2 regions of the Paraburkholderia sp. SEWSISQ10-3 4 genome follow, and region 2 is predicted to be linked to the other one. Evidence: predicted binding sites of a transcription regulator. Region 2 holds the regulator's gene; the other holds the start of a gene.
The links. Region 2 encodes LexA, which represses DNA repair genes until DNA is damaged. Its sites were predicted from a motif close to ACTGTATNNNNATACAGT; they were not measured.

Region 1: M0D68_RS16415 (VRR-NUC domain-containing protein) is a predicted target of LexA. The motif match lies at 4,129-4,146, and genes of this name have one in related genera.

What each region holds. Positions count from the first base shown of each region.
Region 1 is NZ_JALPRI010000007.1:30,958-42,220, reverse strand. It holds gene M0D68_RS16440 (FadR/GntR family transcriptional regulator) at 1-265, shown strand, start outside; gene M0D68_RS16435 ((Fe-S)-binding protein) at 569-1,312, shown strand; gene M0D68_RS16430 (lactate utilization protein B) at 1,309-2,700, shown strand; gene M0D68_RS16425 (LUD domain-containing protein) at 2,687-3,292, shown strand; gene M0D68_RS16420 (TetR/AcrR family transcriptional regulator) at 3,312-3,884, opposite strand; gene M0D68_RS16415 (VRR-NUC domain-containing protein) at 4,162-5,934, shown strand; gene M0D68_RS16410 (ATP-dependent DNA helicase) at 5,931-8,207, shown strand; gene M0D68_RS16405 (alpha/beta fold hydrolase) at 8,341-9,192, shown strand; gene M0D68_RS16400 (mechanosensitive ion channel family protein) at 9,131-11,263, opposite strand, start outside.
Region 2 is NZ_JALPRI010000004.1:458,485-469,747, forward strand. It holds gene gcl (glyoxylate carboligase) at 1-16, shown strand, start outside; gene hyi (hydroxypyruvate isomerase) at 127-936, shown strand; gene M0D68_RS13245 (2-hydroxy-3-oxopropionate reductase) at 993-1,901, shown strand; gene M0D68_RS13250 (DUF3597 domain-containing protein) at 2,452-2,853, shown strand; gene M0D68_RS13255 (asparaginase) at 3,013-4,056, opposite strand; gene M0D68_RS13260 (CysB family HTH-type transcriptional regulator) at 4,281-5,207, opposite strand; gene M0D68_RS13265 (sulfate/molybdate ABC transporter ATP-binding protein) at 5,303-6,361, opposite strand; gene cysW (sulfate ABC transporter permease subunit CysW) at 6,361-7,386, opposite strand; gene cysT (sulfate ABC transporter permease subunit CysT) at 7,383-8,285, opposite strand; gene M0D68_RS13280 (sulfate ABC transporter substrate-binding protein) at 8,438-9,487, opposite strand; gene lexA (transcriptional repressor LexA) at 9,803-10,453, shown strand; gene M0D68_RS13290 (hypothetical protein) at 10,513-10,863, shown strand; gene M0D68_RS13295 (DUF2939 domain-containing protein) at 11,027-11,263, shown strand, end outside.

The DNA.
Region 1 (11,263 bases), on a different contig from region 2:
GGACTCCACACATAACATCGCGCTCGCGCATGTGATGCACGGCATCCATACGCTGATTCGCGAAGGCATGCGCCAGTACCATCGTCTGATCGACTACGACGACGCGATGGAAAAGCAGTTGATGAGCCAGCATCAGGCCATCTACGACGCAGTCATCGCCCGCGACGCACAAAAGGCGCGCAAGGCCGCCGAGCGTCATCTGACCTATGTGCGCGAGATGTACAAGGACGACGCGGCGAGACCGTCGCCGAGCGTGATTTCCTGAGTTGCCGGCCTCTGGCCGACGCCTCATTTCCTGATTTGCCGACCTCCTGACCACCGCTTTTGCCCACGCGCGGGCAGCGGGTTGCGTGCGCCCATAACCGCGCTGAGGCCTGTCCAGTCTGCTTCATCAACGTTCTCGCGGTTGACACCGCCCGGCGACTTCCTTATATTTCTTGGTCAGACCAACAATACCAGTCTTACTGACCGGCCGCGAACACGCTGCCGGCAGGAAATGCCTGCGCCGCCATGATTCCGCACTAAAGTAAGTGAATCAGCGGCCGCCGCATTTCATTCAAATGAGCCTATGAAAGTCGCCCTGTTTATCCCGTGCTTCATCGACGCGTTCTATCCCGAAGTAGGGATCGCCACGCTCGAATTGCTTGAACGCTTCGGCATCGAGGTCGACTATCCGCAGGAGCAAACCTGCTGCGGCCAGCCGATGGCCAACAGCGGCGCGCACACCGAGGCAGCCGGCGCCGAGCGCGTGTTTGCGCGCAACTTCGCCGGCTACGACTACATCGTCGGACCGTCGGCGAGTTGCATTCATCACGTACGCGAGCATCTGACCGCGCTCGAGCAGACTGATGAAGTCAGAAAGGTTCGCGCCAACGCCTACGAACTCGTCGAGTTTCTGCATGACGTGCTCGGCGCGCGTGAGTTTCCGTGGGCGGAGTTTCCGCATCGCGTCGGCCTGCATAACAGTTGCAGCGCGCTACGGCATCTGAAGGAAGCGTCGGTCTCGGAGATCTCCGCGCTGCCGTTTTCGAAACCGCGCACCTTGCTTGAAGGTGTGAAAGGCATCGAATTCGTCAAACCGTCGCGGCCCGACGAATGCTGCGGTTTCGGCGGCACGTTCTCGGTGACCGAAGAGCCGGTGTCGGTGCGCATGGGGCAGGACAAGGTTCGCGATCATCTCAACGCGGGCGCGGAGTACATCGTGTCGGGCGACATGTCGTGCCTGATGCACCAGCAAGGTTGCGCGGAACGCATGAAAGCCGACGCACGCTTCATCCATATCGCGCAGGTTCTCAACGGAGCACGCGCATGAGCCGCATCGATCACGCGAAAGCCGCGGGCGCTTTCATCAGGAAGACGGAGCACGTCGCGTTTCACGACAAACGTCTATGGGATTTGCGTGAGAAGCGCGATGCGCAGGCGCACGGCATCCCGGAGTGGCAGACGCTGCGCGAACTGGCATCGGGCATCAAGGAACACACGCTGTCGCATCTGTCCGACTATCTCGAACAGTTCGCCGCTGCGGCCGAAGCAAATGGCGTCGTGGTGCATTGGGCCGCGACCGCCGAAGAGCACAATGCGCTGGTCCACCAGATCATGTCCGAGCGCGGCATGACCACGCTCGTCAAAAGCAAGTCGATGCTCACCGACGAATGCAAGATGCGCGAGTATCTCGAACCGCGCGGCATCACGGTGATGGAGACCGATCTCGGCGAGCGCATCCAGCAGCTCGATCATCAGGACCCGAGCCATATGGTGGTGCCCGCGGTCCATAAACTACGCGCCGATGTGGCTGAACTGTTCGGTCGAACCATCGGCACCGATCCGCAAAACAGCGATATTCACTACCTCGCTGAAAGCCAGCGGATGAATACGCGGCCGTATTTCGTGCGCGAGAAAACGGCGGGCATGACGGGCTGCAATTTCGCGGTGGCGGAGACGGGCACGGTGGTCGTGTGTACGAACGAGGGCAATGCCGACCTGTCGGCGAATGTGCCGCCGTTGCATATCGCGTCGATCGGTATCGAGAAGCTGATTCCAAAGGTGTCGGACCTCGGCGTATTTATCCGCATGCTGTCGCGCAGCGCGCTCGGTTCGCCGATTACCCAGTACACCTCGCATTTCCGTGCGCCGCGTCCGGGCGCCGAGATGCACTTCATCCTCGTCGATCATGGCCGCTCGGAGCGGCTGGCGATGGAGGATTTCTGGTATTCGCTCAAATGCATTCGCTGCGGCGCGTGTATGAACACGTGCCCGGTGTATCGGCGCAGTGGCGGCTTGTCGTATGGCGGCACGTATTCGGGGCCGATCGGCGCAATCATCAACCCGACCTTCGACCTGAAGCGTTATAGCGCGTTGCCGTTCGCGTCGACGCTAAACGGCAGTTGCACGAATGTGTGTCCGGTGAAGATCAATATTCACGAGCAGATCTACAAATGGCGAACGGTGATCGCAGAACGTCATGAGGTGCCATTCGTGAAGCAGGAAGTGCTGAAGATGGCGGGGCGCCTGCTTGCGAGTCCGACGCTGTATCGGGCGACAGTGTCGTCGATGGGCGGCGCGCTGCGGCGTTTGCCGAATTTCGTGCTGTATAACCCGCTCAACATCTGGGGCCGGCAGCGTGAGTTGCCGGAGGCGCCGAAGCTGACCTTCCACGCCTGGTACAAGAAGAATCGTGGAGGTGGCGATGGCAACGCGTGAGGCTTTTCTGGCAAAGGTGCGTGAGGCGCAGCCGCCGGCGCGTCCACGGCCCGATGCGCCGCTGTTCGCTTCGGCGGGCGGGGACTTGCGGGCGCGCTTCACGGCAGCATTGCAGGCGATGGGCGGCACGTGCGTCGAAGCGCGGGCTGCGGGTGACGTGCTTGCGCTGATCCGTGAGCGGTTCGGCGATGCGGCGTCGGTGGCGTCGGCGACGCCCGAAGTGCCCGGCACGCGCGCGATCACGGCCGAAACCGAACCGGCGTCGTTGCAGGATATCGAGGTGGGCGTGGTGCGGGGGCGCTTCGGCGTGGCTGAAACCGGCTCGGTGTGGTTCAGCGAGCGCGAGTATGTGGTCAACTCGCTGGGGTACATCGTGCAGCATCTGGTGGTGCTGCTCGATCCGGCGCAGTTGCTCGACGGCTTGCAGGACGTGTACCGTCGCGACGACTTCCGCGATGCGCGCTATGCGGCGCTGGTTACCGGCCCTTCGGCCACCGCGGATATCGAAGGCGTGCTGATTCGTGGTGCGCAGGGGGTGCGATCGTTGACAGTGGTGTGGGTGGAGGCCCCGCAGGCACAGCGAGGAATCTAGCGCGTGAGCGGGCTCCCGCTCACGCCGCTTTGGCTTTGGCCGATCGCAGCAGAACTTCGGCGGCAGCCCAAGCCTGCGAAGCCGGCCCGGGATCATTCGCCGCGCGTGCGTTGACGGTTGCCCCATCGAGCAACATCATGAAGACATCCCCAAGGCGTTTTGCCTCAGACGCCGGCATGAGACCCTGCAGCAGTTCCGCTATCCAGGTGGTCATCTTTGTCCGATATTGGATGGCTACGCCCGAGATCTTGGGGTACTCGGTGCCAAACTCCGCCAGTGCGCGTTCAAACAGGCAACCCGCGAATTCTGGCGTCGCGAACCAATCGCCATACCAGTCGAAAATTGCCTTGACCCGTTCCTCCGGAATCTCAAGCGTCTGCAGACGGGCTTCGATACTGCCGACGATCAGCGCATAGCGTTGCAGCAGCACCTCCCGGATCAATTCGTCCTTGCCTGAAAAGTGGCGGTATAGCGTCATTCGCGCAACGCCGGAGTCGTCGATGATCCAGTCCACGCCGACGGCCTGGAAACCGTGCATCGAAAACAGTTGGGTGGCTTTATCGACGACAAGTTGTCGTTTGCTTGCACGCATGCAGATCACGCTCTCACTAGGGCTTGTTTCAAAAAATCTTAACACCAGACGTAACTCAGCTTCGTTGCCGTCTTTGTAGAACGATCTATATCATATGCGTGACATTCTGCCCACATATAGGAAAACGCGCTTTCTGGATTGGCCGGGGCCGGCCCAGGCGATTTCGGGCGACGAGGACCAGTGAGCGGATTCTCCATGCGCATACGGAGCGGGTATCGACGCGTACTTATATTTTGATATCATCACTGTATAAACATACAGGTTTCGTAAACGCTCCGTGGCGATAGATGCTCCGTCGGACCCCCGTTCTGGTGTCCCTTATTACCTGCTGAACTTCGAGCGTGCGCTGGCGTGGCTCGCCGAGCGTTACGACGATCTGCTGGACGCGCACGAACACGGTTTCCTGCGCGATTTCGCCGCTTTGCCGCAGCCCTCGCGCGCGTTGCTGGTTCGCATGCTGATGCGCAAGGGCACGCTGTTCCGCGCCAGCCGCCTGTCTTATGACGAGATCGGTTGTCCTTTGCAGGCAGTTGCACCCTTGGCAATGCTCGGTTGGGTCGACACGGAACCCGTTCTGACGCTCGACGATCTGTTCGCGCTCACCACGCGCCCCGAGTTGCTGCTGATCTTGGCGGACGCCATCGCGTTGATTCCCGGCGCGAAAGGCTTGCGCAAACCCGATCTGCTGGAAACGCTGCGGCCGTTTTACGAAAGCGAAGGAGCGGGTGAGGGCGAATGCGACGAACGAGGCGCCACCGCGCAGCCGTTGTCCGCGTGGCACGCCCAGACCACCGACCGCGTCTTCCACGTCGCCATCGCGCCCCTTTGCGAGCGTCTGCGCCTCATGTTCTTCGGCAATCTGCAGCAGGACTGGTCGGAGTTCGTGCTTGCCGATCTCGGCGTGTTCCAGTACGAGAAGGTTGCGTTCGCGCCGTCGTCGCGCGCATTCCAGCAACGCGAGGACGTCGACGTTTATCTTGCGTTGCATGCATGCCGCGAAGCGCTCGAATGGCTCCCCGCGGGTGACGCGGAGTCAGAGGCGATCGACGAGCTCGTCGTCGCGATTGCTGCGATCGAAACCTCAAACCCGTGGCTCGAAACGCGTCGCGCGAAACTGCTGTTTCGTATCGGCCAGCATTGTGAGCGTCAACAGAACTGGCGCGCAGCGCTCGCTGTCTATGAGCGCTGCGCGTGGCCTGGCGCGCGCCATCGGCGCTTGCGAGTGCTGGAACGCAGTGAGCGATTTGACGAAGCCTTCGCCCTCGCTTTGCAAGCCGCTGCGAAACCTGAAAGCGAAGAGGAAGCGCAGCGCATCGAGCGCATGTTGCTGCGTTTGCAGCGCAAGCGCGGCGAGCGTGTGGCGCGTGTGGCTGCAGCTCGCCCGGTTGAGCGCAGCACACTGGTTCTGCCGAGGCCAGACGCGCCACAACCGGTCGAATACGTCGCCCGCGATCATTTGACTTGCGACGCGGCGCCGGTTCATTACGTCGAAAACGCGCTGATCAACTCGCTGTTCGGCTTGCTGTGCTGGGAGCCGGTGTTCGCGGCGCTGCCCGGCGCGTTTTTTCACCCGTTCCAGCGCAGACCGGCCGATCTGCATGCGCCGGATTTTCATGCGCGCCGCGCCGCGCAATTCGCCGCGTGTCTCGCGCAACTCGACAGCAGCGCCTATCGCGAGACGATTCTGCGGCATCTGCAAAGCAAGGCGGGATTGCAATCGCCGTTTGTATTCTGGGGCTTGCTGACGCAGGAACTGGTCGAGTTGGCGCTCGACTGCCTGCCTGCCGCGCATCTGAAACTATGGTTCGAGCGCTTGCTGCGTGACATCCGCGGCAACCGTTCGGGCCTGCCGGACCTGATCCGGTTCTGGCCGGCCGAGCGCCGTTACGAGTTGATCGAAGTGAAAGGCCCCGGCGACCGCTTGCAGGACAACCAGATCCGCTGGCTCGCGTACTGCGCGCAGCACGGCATGCCGGTGCGCGTGCTCGACGTGCGATGGGCCGATGAAGAGATCGTCGCGTCGGAAGTCGTGACGGAGATCACGCCGTGACCTACGTGGTCGCCGTCCGGGCGATGTGCGAATTCACTGCGCGGCGAGGCGATCTGGATCTGCGCTTCACGCCCGCGCCCACCTCGCTGGAGGGCATGGCCGGCCATGTGACGGTCGCCGGGCGGCGCGCGAGCGGCTACGAAGCCGAAATTACGCTGACCGGCACGCATCGCGGTTTGACCGTGCGTGGCCGCGCCGACGGTTACGACCCGGTGTCGAACCGGCTGGAAGAGATCAAGACCCATCGTGGCGCGCTCGAACGGATGCCCGCCAATCACCGCACGCTGCATTGGGCGCAGGCGCTGGTGTACGGGCACCTGTTGTGCCAGACCCGTTCGCTCGCTGAATTGACGGTCGCACTGGTGTATTTCGATGTTGGCAGTCAGAAGGAAACCTTGCTGACCGAAACGCACACCGCGCGTGAGCTGGAGATTTTCTTCGTCGAGCAGTGCGAGCGCTTTCTCGATTGGGCCGTGCAGGAAGAGGCGCACCGCGCCGCGCGCAATGCCGCGCTCAGTGCGCTGCAGTTTCCGCATGGCCAGTTCCGAAGTGGTCAGCGCGAACTGGCGGTGTCGGTGTATCGCGCTGCGCGTGACGGCACGCCCTTGATGGCGCAGGCGCCGACCGGCATCGGCAAGACGCTGGCGACGATTTTTCCGCTGCTCAAGGCGTGTGCGTCGGATCAGATCGACCGCGTGTTCTTCCTGACCGCGAAGACGCCGGGCCGCGCGCTTGCCCTCGATGCGATCGAAACGCTCCATCGAAGCGCCGAGCCGACTTCCGCGCGCTTGCCGCTGAGAACCCTGGAACTGGTCGCGCGCGACAAGGCCTGCGAGCATCCCGACAAGGCCTGCAATGGCGAGTCCTGTCCGCTCGCCCGCGGTTTCTACGACCGGCTCGACGCGGCCCGCAGCGCGGCGTTGGCCGGACCGCGGCTCGACCGGGCGTCGGTGCGCGAAGCGGCGCTCGGGCACGACGTCTGCCCGTACTATCTCGCGCAGGAACTGGCGCGCTGGTCCGACGTGGTGGTCGGCGATTACAACTACTACTACGACAGCAGCGCGATGCTGTACGCGCTCACGCAGATCAATCAGTGGCGCGTCGGCGTGCTGGTCGACGAGGCGCACAACCTGCTCGAGCGGGCACGGCGCATGTACAGCGCGTCGCTCGACCAGGCGGCGTTCCGGCTCGCCCGTAAAACCGCGCCTGCGACGTTGAAGAAGCCGCTTGATCGGCTTCAGCGCGAGTGGAATGCTGTGAAGCGGGCCCAGACCGACACGTATCAGGTCTACGCTGATGTGCCAGGCAAACTGCTTTCGGCTGCACAGAATCTGATCGGCGCGGTGACGGATCAACTCGCCGAAGCGCCGCTTTCCATCGACGAAGCCTCGCTGCGATTTTTCTTCGACGCCATGCATTTCGTCGCGCTGGCGGAGCAATTCGGCGAGCATTCGATTTTCGACATCACGCTCACCACGGATCGCTACGCGCCGCGCGACAAAAGCAGCAGCATGCTGTGCGTGCGCAACGTGATCCCGGCGCCGTTCCTCGCAGGGCGTTATGCTGCCGCGCGGACCACGGTGATGTTTTCGGGCACGCTCAACCCGCATCATTTCTATCGCGACACGCTGGGTTTGCCGGAGCGGACGAACTGGCTCGAGGTCGAAGGGCCGTTTCGCGCCGAACAGTTGCAGGTGCGTGTGGCCGGCAACGTATCCACGCGCTGGCGTGATCGCGAACGCTCGCTCCTGCCCATCGTCGATCTGATCGCCAAGCAGTACGCCGCGCAGCCGGGCAATTATCTCGGCTTCCTGAGCAGCTTCGAGTATCTGCAACAGGTGATGAGCTTGATGCGCTCGCGTCATCCGGAACTGCCGGTATGGGCACAGGAACAGGGCATGGACGAGGCCGCGCGCGACGCGTTCCTAGCGCGCTTTCGCACCATGAACCAGGGCGTCGGCTTCGCGGTGCTAGGGGGCGCGTTCTCCGAGGGTATCGATCTGGTTGGGCAGCAGCTGATTGGCGCCTTCATCGCGACGCTCGGCTTGCCGCAGATGAACGACGTGAACGAGCAGATGCGCCGCACGATGGACGCGAAGTTCGGCAACGGCTACGACTACATGTATCTGTATCCGGGCTTGCAGAAGGTCGTGCAGGCCGCCGGCCGCGTGATTCGCACGGAGCAGGATCAAGGGGTGGTGCATCTGATCGACGACCGGTATCGGCGGCCGGAAGTGCGGCGGCTGTTGCCGCGCTGGTGGCAGGTGCAATAAGCAAGCGCAATGAGCCGCTCATCTCTGGCTCGCAAGCCCATCTCTTTACCTCCCAGGTAATCGACCTGCCTACACCCGCCAGGCAAAGTGGCGGCACGGCACAACGATTCCGACCCAAGGTAAGGAGACTTCCATGAACGCGACCGCACCGTATCTCACCGACGAGCCCAACACGATCCGCACCGCCGATCACACGCGCCTTTTCTACCGCGATTGGGGGCAAGGCGCGCCGCTCGTGTTCCTGTCCGGCTGGACGCTGAATTCCGACATGTGGTCGTATCAGATGGAGCCGCTATCGCGCCTCGGCTGCCGCTGCATCGCTTATGACCGCCGCGGCCACGGCCGTTCGAGCGATCCCGGGCGTGGCTACGACTTCGACACGCTCGCCGACGATCTCGACAGCGTGCTCAGCACACTCGATCTGAACAATGTGACACTGGTCGCGCATTCGATCGCGAGCGGCGAAGCGGTGCGTTACCTGACGCGGCACGGTTCGGAACGCGTGGCCCGGATTGCATTCATCGCGCCGGCAGCCACGCCGTATCTGCTGAAAACCGAAGACAACCCGAACGGGATCGACGCCGTACTATTCGAGCAAGGCCGCCTCGCGCTGAGCCGTTCCTTCCCCGACTGGATCGAGGCGAATGCCGCGCCGTACTTCGGCCCGGGTGTGTCGCGCGCGCCGCTCGACTGGACGATCCGCATGATGCTGCAAACCTCGCATCAGGCCATGCTCGAACTCGCCCGCGTTCAGACCATCACCGATTTCCGCGCGGAGCTGGCCCGCGTCCGGGTGCCGTCGCTCGTCGTGCACGGTGATCGGGACGCCTCTGCGCCGCTCGAGCTGACCGGACGGCCGACCGCGGCGCTGATCGAAGGCGCTTCATTGAACGTCTACGAAGGCGCCGGCCACGGCCTGTACTTCACTCATGCGGAGAAGCTGAACCAGGATTTGCTGGCGTTCCTGGGCCACCGGCCGGTTTAGGGTCGACCGGCACTTGATCTTCAACCGGTGCGTCGGCCTTGCCGGCCGCCGCTTTCAGCGAGGCGTCGGCAGGCGCCGTTGAAGGCGGTTCGCTCTTCGCAGCAGCGTTGGGGCCTACGTCCGGCGCGCCGTTCGATTCGACTTTGGCCGGTACGCTCTCAGGGTCCCACGTCAGCAAATGCCGCTGCGGGTTCGCGATTTCGATGCCGCGCGCGCTGAACTGGTCGAGAATGCGCCGGTTGAATTCACGCTGCACGCCCCAGCGCGCAGTGTCGCGGCATTGGATCTGCCCGGCCAGCGTGACCGCCGAACCGTCCACGCCGTCCACGCCCCAGAAGCTGAAGTCGGACAGAATGCCGTCCTTGAACTTCTCGTCTTCGCGCAGCGCGGCGCCGATTTCCTTCAGCGTGGCGATTGCCAGATCGACGTCCTCGCCGAACACGATATTCACTTTCACCGCGGCATTGCCGAGTCCGCGATTGGTGTTGTTCACTGTCGTGACCGAACTGAATGGCACGGTGAAGAGCGAACCGTCGCTGCCGCGCAAGCGAACGGTGCGGATCGACAGATATTCAACCGTACCCGATACGCCCGCGAGCGTGACCCAGTCGCCGACCTGCATGGCGTTTTCCATCAACAGGAACATGCCGGTGATGAAATCCTGCACCAGCTTTTGCGAGCCGAAGCCGAGCGCCACGCCGAAAATACTCGCGCCCGCCAGCAGCGGCCCGATGTTCACACCGAGTTCGCTCAGGCCGGTGAGCACCACGACCAGCGCGATCACGCAAAAGAGCGCGCTGCGCAGCATCGGCAGCAGGGTACGCAGACGTGCGGCGCGCACGAGGTCGCCGCTGGTGGTCCAACGGTCCAGCCGCCGTTCGATCGACACGTTGGCGCCTTCCCACACCACCAGCGCGATCACCGCGGCGACCCCGATCGTGACCAGCGCCGAAGCCAGCCGATGGCCGATCGACCCGGCCCGGAACAGTTCGCCCACGTCGACGCCCCAAACCTGCAGCAGCGCGAGCGCGGTGACAATGCCGATGAGCCACGCGACGACCCGCCGCAGCAGCGGGTAATAGCGGTAGGCATGCTGTTGCACGAGCGACTTCTCCGCGTCGCCCTGTACGTTGAAGAGCCGCGCCATGGCGCCGAAAATTACGATCGCGACGACTCGCGCGCCCACCAGAATCGCCAGCGTAATACCGCCGAGATGCAGCAGGGTGCGATAGCCGTTCTGCACGTCGAGCGCCCAGATGGACCACAGCGCCATCACCACGAACGCCGCGAATCCGGCCCACGCATCGGCGAGCGCGTTGCCGAACATTTCCAGCGATTCGCTCGCGGCAAAGCGCCTGCGGATCAATTCGCCGACCGGCTTCCTGCATTTCAGAATCAGAATCGAGATCATGATGTGGCCGGCGAGCGCGACCACTTTCATCAGCGCGAGATGCGCCGCGTCGTTCAAGCCGAGCGACTGCGCGATCTCCGCGATCGCCGAACCGGCGCCGACCACGGCGACGATCCGCACGATCCAGCGCTGCACGAAAGCAGCCCACGCATCGCTCATGCGCAACAGGCGCAGGCGGGGTGCGCTCGGCTGCAGGAAGAAGCCGCTGACGATCACAATCAGGCGGCACAGCACGTAGATGTCGATCAGCGAATCGAGCGCGCGATCTTGCGGCGTGCCGTCCTCGGTGACGATCGACATCAGTGCGCTCGCCGCGCCGACGAACACCGCCAGCGGCAACAGGCGCAGCACCATCGTCAGGAGCGCGCGCGGCAGGCGCTGCAGCAGCGTCAGGTGATGCACGGCCTTCTGCTCGCCTTTGGCGTCGGTGGCTTTGCCGGTGGTGGGCGTAGGCGTTGCTATGGCCGCGCCGGGCTTCGCCGCCTGTGCCGTTGCATCGGGCGAAGCCGGTGAAACGGGCAGCGGCGGCGCGGCATTCGGCGCATCGGCCGGTTGCGGCTGGACGTCGACGGGCAGGTCGGCTTGCAATGCCCCGTCTTCATCGCCACGTTCGCGGCGCGCGGCAAGGGCCATGTACGCACGGCGCAACAGGCGGCGCGC
Region 2 (11,263 bases):
CAGCATGCTCGACTGAGCTTTGTGACTTTGCAGTAGATGAGCGCGATTCAGCGGCGTAGCCATTCAACGTCACTGAATCGCCTCATGAAGTTATTCCACTGACCGACCAGCGAGACAAAAAGCACCATGCCGAAATTTGCAGCGAATCTCACCATGCTGTTCAACGAAGTCCCGTTCCTCGACCGCTTTGCGGCAGCGTCGGACGCGGGCTTCAACGCCGTCGAATTCCTGTTTCCGTATCCGTATCAGATCGCCGAATTGAGCGAGCGTCTGCAGCAGAACCGTTTGAAACTCGTGTTGCACAACCTGCCCGCGGGCAACTGGGAAGCGGGTGAACGCGGCATCGCATGCCTGCCGGATCGTGTGGGCGAGTTTCAGGAAGGTGTCGGCCGCGCGATCGAATATGCGAGCGCCCTGAAGGTGCCGCAACTGAATTGCCTCGTCGGCATTCCGACTGCTGGCGTCGATGCGGACAAGGCGCGCTCGACGATCGTCGACAATCTGCGCTTCGCCGCGGGCGAACTGAAAAAAGCCGGCATCAAGCTGCTGGTCGAGCCGTGCAATTCGTACGACATCCCTGGCTTCGCGTTGAACCGTTCGGGCGAAGGCCTCGACGTGATTCGCGCAGTGGGCTCGGACAATCTGTTCCTGCAATACGACATCTATCACATGCAACGGATGGAAGGCGAACTCGCGGCAACGATCAAGAAGAATCTGCCGCAGATCGCGCACATCCAGCTCGCCGACAACCCGGGGCGCAACGAACCGGGCACCGGTGAAATCAACTACCCGTTCCTGTTCGACCTGCTCGACTCGCTCGGCTACGAAGGCTACGTCGGTTGCGAATACAAGCCGCGCACGACCACCGCCGCCGGCCTCGGCTGGGTACAGAGCGTGGCCGGGCAAACCCGCGGCGCAGCCCACGCCGCTGCCTGATCGACTCATCGATCGGCTAGGCACATCACCCCAAACAACACTGGAGATTTAGACACATGGCAAAGATCGGTTTCATCGGCCTCGGCATCATGGGCGCGCACATGGCGCGCAACCTCATCAAGGGCGGTCATTCGCTGTTCGTGAATGGCGCTTATCCGGTGCCGGAAGATCTGAGCAAGACGACCACCGTGGTCGCCAATTCGACCGCTGTCGCCCAAGCTGCCGACGTCGTCATCATCATGGTGCCGGACACGCCTGACGTCGCTAACGTGCTGTTCGCGGACGACGGCGTCGCCGCCGGCCTCACGCAGGGCAAGCTGGTGATCGACATGAGCTCGATCTCGCCGCTCGACACGCAAGCCTTTGCGAAGAAGATCAACGCGCTGGGCGTCGACTACCTGGATGCACCGGTCTCGGGCGGCGAAGTCGGCGCGCGTGAAGCGTCGCTGACGATCATGGTCGGCGGTCCGGAAAAAGCCTTTGCTCTCGCCAAGCCGCTGTTCGAACTGATGGGCAAGAACATCTCGCTGATCGGCGACAACGGCGCGGGTCAAACCTGCAAGGTCGCGAACCAGATCATCGTCGCACTGAACATCGAAGCGGTGGCTGAAGCCCTGCTGTTCGCGTCGCGCTCGGGCGCGGATCCGGAACGTGTGCGCAAGGCATTGATGGGCGGCTTCGCTTCGTCGCGCATTCTCGAAGTGCATGGCGAGCGTATGACCAAGCGCAAGTTCGATCCGGGTTTCCGCATCGAATTGCATCAGAAGGATCTGAACCTCGCACTCGACGGCGCACGCAAGCTCGGCATCGCCCTGCCGCATACGGCGAGCGCGCAGCAGCTGTTCAGCGTATGCGCGGCGAATGGCGGCAAGGCATGGGATCACTCGGCCATGGTGCGCGCGCTCGAAATCATGGCGAACTACGAAGTCGCGCAAGCGCCGGGTAGCGAAGCCAAGGCAGCTTAAGCAACAACAAGGTTGCCGTGACGGTTGCGGTTTCAACGTGACCGTCGTGGCAACCGCAGGTGGGGCGCCCGGTTCGTCGTGCGGCATGCATGGCGGAACGGGCAAATCGTGTCGCTCTGGGCTGAGAGCGGCAAGTGGGGTCCGCAGCGGCACCCGGCGGCGCCGGGGAAGCCTTGGTCGGTCAGACGTCGTCGTCGGGTGTCCGGCTGTCGGATTTCAAATTTATGCGTTTTCCGCCAATCTCTCGCAGCGGCTGCATCATGCATGCCGCCTGCCAGTACCTCTCAATGCAGGTCTCCTCGCACGTGTGCTCGCAAGTCCGCTTGCATTTGCTTGCAACTCCGCGCCCGCGGCACGACCTTTTTTGACACATCCCTCCCCGCTTTTCTCCTACACTCGTTGAGTCTGGTTGCGCGCGTATCAGCGTTCACGTGCGGCTTGCCGATCATCGCGGCACATGTGCTCCGTTTCATTCGCCCGATTCGCAACCAGAGTTCAACCCGTGAGCGGAATGTGCTTGCGCCGGTAACCCCTCTGCAAAGGATTCAGCATGAGCATTTTTGGTGACATCGTAAACAAGCTCTTCGGCAAAGCGAAGCCCGACCAGCCTGCGCCTGCGGTTGAGCCGACACCGGATCCGGCAGCGGCACAAGCTGCCGCACCAGACGCTGCGCCGGCACCGCCACCGCTGACTGACGTCGACGTCGCGGTCGTCATGGACCAGTTCGTGAGTGAGAGCGGGCAAACGTTGAACTGGCGCACGTCGATCGTCGACACGTTGAAAGCGCTCGGCGTCGACAGCAGCCTCGAGCATCGTAAGCAACTCGCCCAGGAACTGAAGTACAGCGGCGACACGAACGATTCGGCAAGCATGAACATCTGGCTGCACAAACAGGTGATGCTAGCGCTGGCGGCGAACGGCGGGAAGTTGCCTCCGGATCTGGCGTCCTAAATGCTTGCCTGCGCCGCCTGTTTCCGGCGATAGCGATCAACGTTAAGCTGTAACGACAACGCGGCGCTCCGGTCAATGACCTGGGCGCCGCGTTGTCATTCAAGCTTCATGTGCGGGACACGGTTCTGACTTCGAACCGGGCCGCGCGCGTTAAATCAATCAGTACGTATCGAAAGTCTTCTGCAACGCAACCGGCCCTGTGCCGCCCGCGGCCAATGCCAGCATCAGCAGCACGCGTGCCTTGTACGGATTCAGCGAACCTGCGCTGACGAAACCAAGTGCATCGTCGGCGGCCGCTCCGTTGCGCATCACATGCCCTGAACCCACGCGCGACGCACGCACCACCACGACGCCTTGCGAAGCGGCATCGGCCAGCGCCTGCTGCACCGAGGCGTGAATCGAGCCGTTACCCGTGCCCGCCACGACGATACCGCGCACACCCGCAGCAACCAACGCGTCCACGGCAATGCGCGAAACGCCCGCGTAGCTCACGACGATCTCCACATGCGGCCACTTCGCGCCGATCACGAATTCGGTTGCGAGCGTATGCGGACGCACCACGCTGCGCTGGAATTCGACGCGACCGTCCTGCACCCAGCCGAGCGCGCCGATATCCGGAGACTGGAAGGCATCGACTGCATACGTGCTCGTCTTGACCACGTCGCGTGCGCTGTGAATCTTGTTGTTGAACGCCACCAGCACGCCCTGCCCGCGCGAACCCGCGTGCGCCGCAACCGTCACTGCGTTCAGCAGATTCAGCGGACCATCGGCGGACAGCGCCGACGCCGGGCGCATGGCGGCGGTCAGCACGACCGGCTTGTCCGACTTGATCGTCAGATGAAGCAGATAGGCGGTTTCTTCGAGTGTATCGGTGCCATGTGTGACCACCACGCCGTCGACGTCATCGTCGGCGAGCAGCGTGTTGATACGTTGTGCGAGCGTGGTCCACAATGACATTTCCATGTCTTTACTGTCGACGCTGGCAATCTGCTCGGGCGCGATGCGCGCCACCGTGGACAAGGCCGGCACCACGGCCAGCAATTGCTCGACGCCGACCACGCCGGCCTGGTAGCCCGATGTATTAGTGGCGTCCGCGGCCGCGCCGGCGATCGTGCCGCCGGTCGCCAGCACGGCGATGCGCGGCAGCAGCGGCGTAGCGCCTTCGCCTGAAGGCGTGGCGGAGGAAGAAGTCAAAGTATTCATGGCGGCGATTGTAAGCGATGCGCCGCGCGCCGCCATGCGTGAAAAAACGGATACCCGTTCGTTTCGGAGCTGGATGAGGCCGGCGCTCCGTGCGCCACGCGTTTGCGCGGCGTTTACATCAAGGCCGGCTACAGCCCGCTTGAAGATCGCACGTTTGGCGCCGCAATGAATTCACGCGGCGCCTTGCGTGCCGTGCGCCGAACCGCAACGATCCGGCGCATCCCTCAAACCGCTTCGCGCAACTGTGCGGCGATTTCCGCTTCATTCAACTGCGGCGCGAACATTTCGATCAGCCGGTACGCGTATGCGCGCAGGAACGCGCCCTTGCGCAGGCCGACCCGCGTCGTGCTCGCTTCGAACAGATGCTGCGTATCCAGCGCGACCAGTTCCGTGTCGCGTTTCGGATCGTAGGCCATCGCGGCAACCACGCCGATGCCCATGCCAAGTTCGACGTACGTCTTGATCACGTCGGCATCGATGGCGGTCAACACGACGTCAGGCAACGCACCCGCTTTCGCGAACGCCTGATCGATGTGCGAGCGGCCCGTGAAGTCCTGGTCGTACGTGACGATCGGGAATTCGGCAATCTCGTCGAGCGTCAGGTTTTCGCGGCCCACCAGCGGATGCCCCTTCGGTACGACCACGACGTGATGCCACGAATAGCACGGGAACGTGACGATATCGGGGAAGCGGTCGAGCGCTTCCGTCGAAATGCCGATGTCCGCTTCGCCGTTGATGATCATCTGCGCAATCTGCTGCGGGCTGCCCTGGCGCAGCGCCAGATGCACCTTCGGGAACACCTCGGTGAATTGACGGATCACCTTCGGCAGCGCGTAACGCGCCTGGGTGTGAGTCGTCGCCACGACCAGGTGGCCGCTGTCCTGATCGGCATATTGACGCGCGACGCGGCGCAGATTCTCCGCATCGAGCAACATCCGCTCGATCAACTGATGCACCGCCTTGCCCGGCTCGGTGAGGCCCGTCAGACGCTTGCCGCGCCGGATGAAAATATCGACGCCGAGTTCGTCTTCCAGATCCTTGATCTGTTTCGACACACCCGACTGCGACGTGTACAACACGTTCGCCACCTCAGTCAGATTCATGTTCTGACGCACGGCCTCGCGCACAAAGCGCAATTGCTGAAAGTTCATCTGTATGTCTCCGGTTGAGCCAGAGTTGAGTTATTAGAGTTTGATTGAAACGCCGAGTGTTGTTGCGCTGCCTGTGTTGATGCTCGTGGCGCCGCCTATTGCGCCGGAAATACGCGCAAGGCGCGCGGCACTGCCGTCACGCCGTCGCCTATCGACAGTTGCAGATCGCGCCACGATTCGCGATCGAGTTCAGCCTCGAGCACATTGCCTTCGCGGCCCGCCAGTTCCACACGCACCGAGCCGCCGAGCGTCACCACGCGCCGCACGTCGACCACAATGCCTTCGCGATGGCCGGACGCTTGCGGATACAACTGCAGATCGTGCGGACGTACATAGGCGAACGCCGGTCCGCTGAAACCGGCCGTGATCGCGACCGGCAACGCCGCGCCGTCGACCACGAAGCCGCTTGCATCCACGTTGCCATGCAGACGGTTCGCCGCGCCGAGAAACTCGTAGACGAACGAAGTTTGCGGATGGTCGTACACGTCCTGCGGACTGCCCACCTGCTCCACATGCCCACGATTCAACACGACGATACGGTCGGCCACTTCGAGCGCCTCTTCCTGATCGTGCGTGACGAAGATCGTCGAGATATGCAGATCGTCATGCAAACGACGCAGCCAGCTGCGCAACTCCTTGCGCACCTTCGCGTCCAGCGCGCCGAACGGTTCGTCGAGCAGCAGGACCTTCGGCTCGACAGCGAGCGCACGCGCCAACGCAATCCGCTGCCGTTGACCACCCGACAGTTCCGACGGGTAGCGTTGTGCGAGCCAGTCGAGTTGCACGAGCTTCAGCAGTTCATGCACCTTCTCGCGAATCACTGCTTCCGAAGGCCGTTCCTTGCGGGGCTTCACACGCAAGCCGAACGCCACGTTCTCGAACACCGTCATATGACGGAACAGTGCGTAATGCTGGAATACAAAGCCGACTTCACGCTCGCGCGCACCAACCGTCGCCACGTCCTGGCCTTGCAGCACGACCTGGCCCGCATCCGCGTATTCGAGGCCGGCAATCACACGCAGCAAGGTGGTCTTGCCACAACCCGAAGGCCCGAGCAGCGCAACCAGTTCGCCCGGGGGAAAGTCGAGCGATACGTTATCGAGCGCGACGAAATCGCCAAAGCGCTTTTGCAGGTTACGAACGGTGATACCCATTACAGCTCTCCTTGCTTGAGCGCGTGTTGATGCGATGCATGCGTTGCATTGACGGACTGTGAAGCAGACTGTGAAGCGGACGGCGGCGTGACCGGCCCTGCATACGCCGGCACATCGCGCGCGGCCGACAGTTCCGCCGACATATGGCGCTCGGCGAGCAGCTTCAGGCCGAGCGTGACGAGTGCGAGCAAGGCCAGCACCGACGCCACGGCAAACGCCGCCGAGAAGTTGTATTCGTTATAGAGAATTTCGACGTGCAGCGGCATGGTGTCGGTCTGGCCGCGAATGTGGCCGGACACCACCGACACCGCGCCGAACTCGCCCATCGCCCGCGCGTTACACAGAATCACGCCGTACAGCAGGCCCCATTTCACGTTCGGCAGCGTGACGCGCCGGAAGATCTGCCAACCCGATGCGCCGAGTACATGCGCGGCCTCTTCTTCGTCGTTGCCTTGCGCCTGCATCAGCGGAATCAGTTCACGCGCGACGAACGGGAACGTGACGAAGATCGTCGCCAGCACGATGCCCGGCACCGCGAAGATGATCTGCACGTTGTGATCCTGCAGCCACGGGCCGAACCAGCCCTGCGCGCCGAACATCAACACGTAGATCAAACCGGAGATCACCGGCGAGACCGAGAACGGCAGATCGATCAACGTGGTCAGCAAGGCCTTGCCACGGAACTCGAACTTGGCGATACACCATGACGCCGCGAGGCCGAACACAAGATTCAGCGGCACGGCAATCGCAGCGGTGATCACGGTGAGCTTGATGGCCGACAACGCATCCGGATCGACCAGCGATTCCAGATAGAAGCCGATGCCCTTGCTCAAGGCCTGATAGAACACGGCGACGAGCGGCACGACGAGAAACAGCGCGAGAAACAGCAACGCGATACCGGTCAGAATCCAGCGCACGATGGGGGGTTCAGTAACCGGATCGGGCCGGCGCGCGATATTGAGCGGCGCGCGCGGCGCCACGGCGACAGTCGCGGCATCCGCGCCATTCAGAGAGTTGCGGCTCATTGCACACCTCCGCCGACACCGATCGCCGCCACACTCGCGGCGGCAGGCGCCGGGCCTGCGCCGCCACGGCCCGTGCGGCGCTGCAGATACCACTGCAGCGTATTGATCAACAAGAGCATCAGGAACGACACCACCAGCATCACGACCGCAATCGCGGTGGCGCCGGCATAATCGTATTGTTCGAGTTTGGTAATGATCAGCAGCGAGGTGATTTCCGATTTCATCGGCACGTTACCGGCAATGAAAATCACCGAGCCGTATTCGCCGAGCGCCCGCGCGAACGCCAGCGCGAAACCCGTGAGCAAAGCCGGAAACACCGCAGGCAACACCACGCGCCGAAACGTCAGCCAACGCGACGCGCCAAGGCACGCAGCCGCCTCTTCCTGTTCGCGCTCGAACTCTTCGAGCACCGGCTGCACGGTCCGCACGACGAACGGCAAACCGATAAAGGTCAGCGCGATCAGCACACCGGCCGGCGTGAAAGCGATCTTGATACCGAGCGGTTCGAGAAACTGTCCGATCCAACCGTTGCTCGCATACACCGCCGCAAGCGAAATACCGGCCACGGAAGTCGGCAAAGCGAACGGCAGATCGACCACCGCGTCGACGATACGCTTGAACGGGAAGGTATAACGCACCAGCACCCAAGCGACCAGAAAGCCGAACACCGCGTTGATCAGCGCGCCGCCAAGGGCCGAGAAAAACGTCAGGCGATACGACGCGAGCACGCGCGGCGAGCTGACCGCGCGCACGAACTGAGGCCAGTCGAGCGTCGCGGTCTTGAGAAAGGTCGCCGCAAGCGGAATCAGCACCACGAGGCTCAGATAAGCCACCGTGATGCCGAGTGTCAGGCCAAAACCGGGCAACGCGCTCGGTTTTCGGAAGGTCAACGTCGTCATGCTCAGTACTCTTTCAGGGTTGAGGCCGGCGGCTCTTTTTCCGGCCGCCTGGCTGGCCAAAAAGCGCGCCTCGCGGGCGCGCTTTCTGGCGAAGTGTGACTACGCGTTCAACTGCGGCGTCTAACTGCGCATCTCGTCCGGTTGACTACCCGTTACTGCGGCGAGTAGATCGAATCGAACACACCGCCGTCGGCAAAGTGCGTCTTCTGCGCGTTCGCCCAGCCGCCGAACGAATCGTCCACCGTGTACAACTTCAGCTTCGGAAACTTCGACGTCAGCTCGGCCGGCACCTTGTTCGAACGCGGACGGTAGAAGTTCTTCGCGGCGATTTCCTGACCTTCCTCGCTGTACAGGAAGTTCAGATACGCTTCCGCCACCTTGCGTGTGCCGTGCTTGTCGACCACCTTGTCCACCACCGCAACCGGCGGCTCGGCCAGAATGCTCACCGACGGCACGACGATTTCAAACTTCTCCGGACCGAATTCCTTCAGCGAGAGGAACGCCTCGTTTTCCCACGCAATCAGCACGTCGCCGATACCGCGTTGCACGAAGCTGGTGGTCGCGCCACGCGCGCCCGAATCCAGCACGCCGGCATTCTTATAGAGCTTGCCGACGAATTCCTTCGCCTTCTGGTCGTTGCCGCCCGGCTGATGTTCAGCATAGGCCCACGCGGCCAGGTAGTTCCAGCGCGCGCCTCCCGAGGTCTTCGGATTCGGCGTGACGATCGACACACCCGGTTTGATCAGATCGTCCCAATCCTTGATGTGCTTCGGGTTGCCCTTGCGCACCAGAAACACGATCGTCGACGTGTACGGCGAGGCGTTGTCCGGCAAACGCTTTTGCCAGCCCTTGTCGAGCAGACCCTTGTTGGCCAGCGCGTCGATGTCATAGGCAAGCGCCAGGGTCACGACGTCCGCCTGCAAACCGTCCAGCACCGAGCGTGCTTGCGCACCCGAGCCGCCGTGCGACTGCTTGAAGGTGACCGTCTCGCCCGTTTTCGCCTTCCATTCCTTGCCGAATGCCTGGTTGACGTCCTGGTACAACTCACGTGTCGGGTCGTACGACACGTTCAGCAGCGTCGTGTCGGCTGCATGTGCCGGCGCCGTGACGCCGACCGCGGCGATCGTACCGACTGCGCCGAATGCGAGCGCCGCGATAAGTTTTCTGGTCTTGCCTGCCAGCCCCGTGCCCTGATGGTTCATGCCAACTTTCTCCGCGTTGTAGTCCGCTGAAACAGCGTGTGGTGTTGTTTTGCGTCGCGGTCACGTGCACATGAGCGCCAACTCGAAGGGCAGTCTATCGAAGAGCTTTCATCATTAAAAATAATGTTTCTTCATTCTTTAATACGCAAAAGTGGTAATGACGGCCGGATAAGGCGTTGCGGCACGAAAACGGGTGTTGGAGCGTCTATTTACGACGCTGGAACGCCACCCCGGGCCGCGAACTTAAAGTAAAGCTTGAATTGCGCGGAATACTGTATAAAAATACAGGCACCTGTTCATACATACAGTGGCGCCATGACCAAACTCACCGCACGACAGCAGCAGGTTTTCGATCTGATCCGCCGGGCCATCGAACGCACCGGCTTTCCGCCCACCCGCGCGGAGATCGCCGCCGAGCTGGGTTTCAGCTCGGCCAATTCGGCAGAAGAGCATCTGCGCGCCCTCGCCCGCAAGGGCGTGATCGAACTGGCAGCCGGCGCATCGCGCGGCATTCGCCTGCTGGGCGGATCCGAAGATTCGCCGTACCAGTTCACGCTGCCGCACGCCAGCATCATGCAACTGTCGTTGCCGCTGATCGGCCGGGTTGCAGCGGGTAGCCCGATCCTCGCGCAGGAACATATCTCGCAGCACTACGCCTGCGACCCGGCGCTGTTCTCGAGCAAGCCGGACTACCTGCTGAAGGTGCGCGGGCTGTCCATGCGCGACGCAGGCATCTTCGACGGCGACCTGCTCGCGGTGCAGAAGAAAAGCGAAGCCAAAGACGGTCAGATCATCATCGCGCGGCTTGGCGACGACGTGACGGTCAAGCGCTTGAAGCGCCGCCCGAACGGTATCGAGCTGATTGCCGAGAACCCCGATTACGACAACATCTTCGTTGAAACCGGCAGCGCGGAATTTGCGCTCGAGGGCATCGCCGTCGGGCTGATCCGCCCGGGCGAGTTCTAACCGCCCACTTGTACGCCAAACCCAAAGCTGCCCCAACGTTGAATCGCCTGGAGAGACTCATGGAACGCCTTGCCCGCCTGCTGCCTTTTCGCCAGTTCGGTCGTTTGCGTCATCTGCGCAAGCTGGTGCCGTGTTCGCTGATCGAGGCGTCCCCGGCCAGTTCTCCATCGCTATCGCTGTTCGACGCGCCCGTCGGCGTACTGGGCTTGCCGTCCTCGTTGCCGGCTTTTGCTCGCGTGTCGTTGAATTCGGGGCTGAATACGGCTGAACCCGCGCGTCGTGCGCCGGTGCGCGTGTATCACGGACCGTCGCGGCTGATCATGGTCGGCACGGTAGACGCCGTGTGCCGCATGATCGATCGTTGCATCGCAGATGAAGCCAACGTGCACGGCGCGGTGTTCGAGTCATAAGCTGCATTGCGCGTGCACCGCATTCCATTGCGGCTGTACGACGCGCGACACCCGGCGTAAGGTCGTTCACCTAGCCGCGCCCTCTCGGATATCGCATCGCCTGGGATCGTTTTTGCGTGGTCGCGGTCCACGTTAGATCACACCTGATGGAGAGTCCCACTCGATGGCAGTTTCAACACGCACGAAACGCAGCGCCGCCCGGCCACTGATCGTCACCTTGATTGTGATTGTGGTGATTGCCGCGTTGGGGTTCTGTTACGCGTCGCCTTACATGGCGCTGAATACCCTCAAACGCGCGGCGGATGCACGTGATGCACAAACCGTCAATGAATACGTCGATTTTCCCGCGTTGCGCGAGAGCCTGAAGCAGCAGGTCACCGGCCTGTTGACGCGCCGGCTC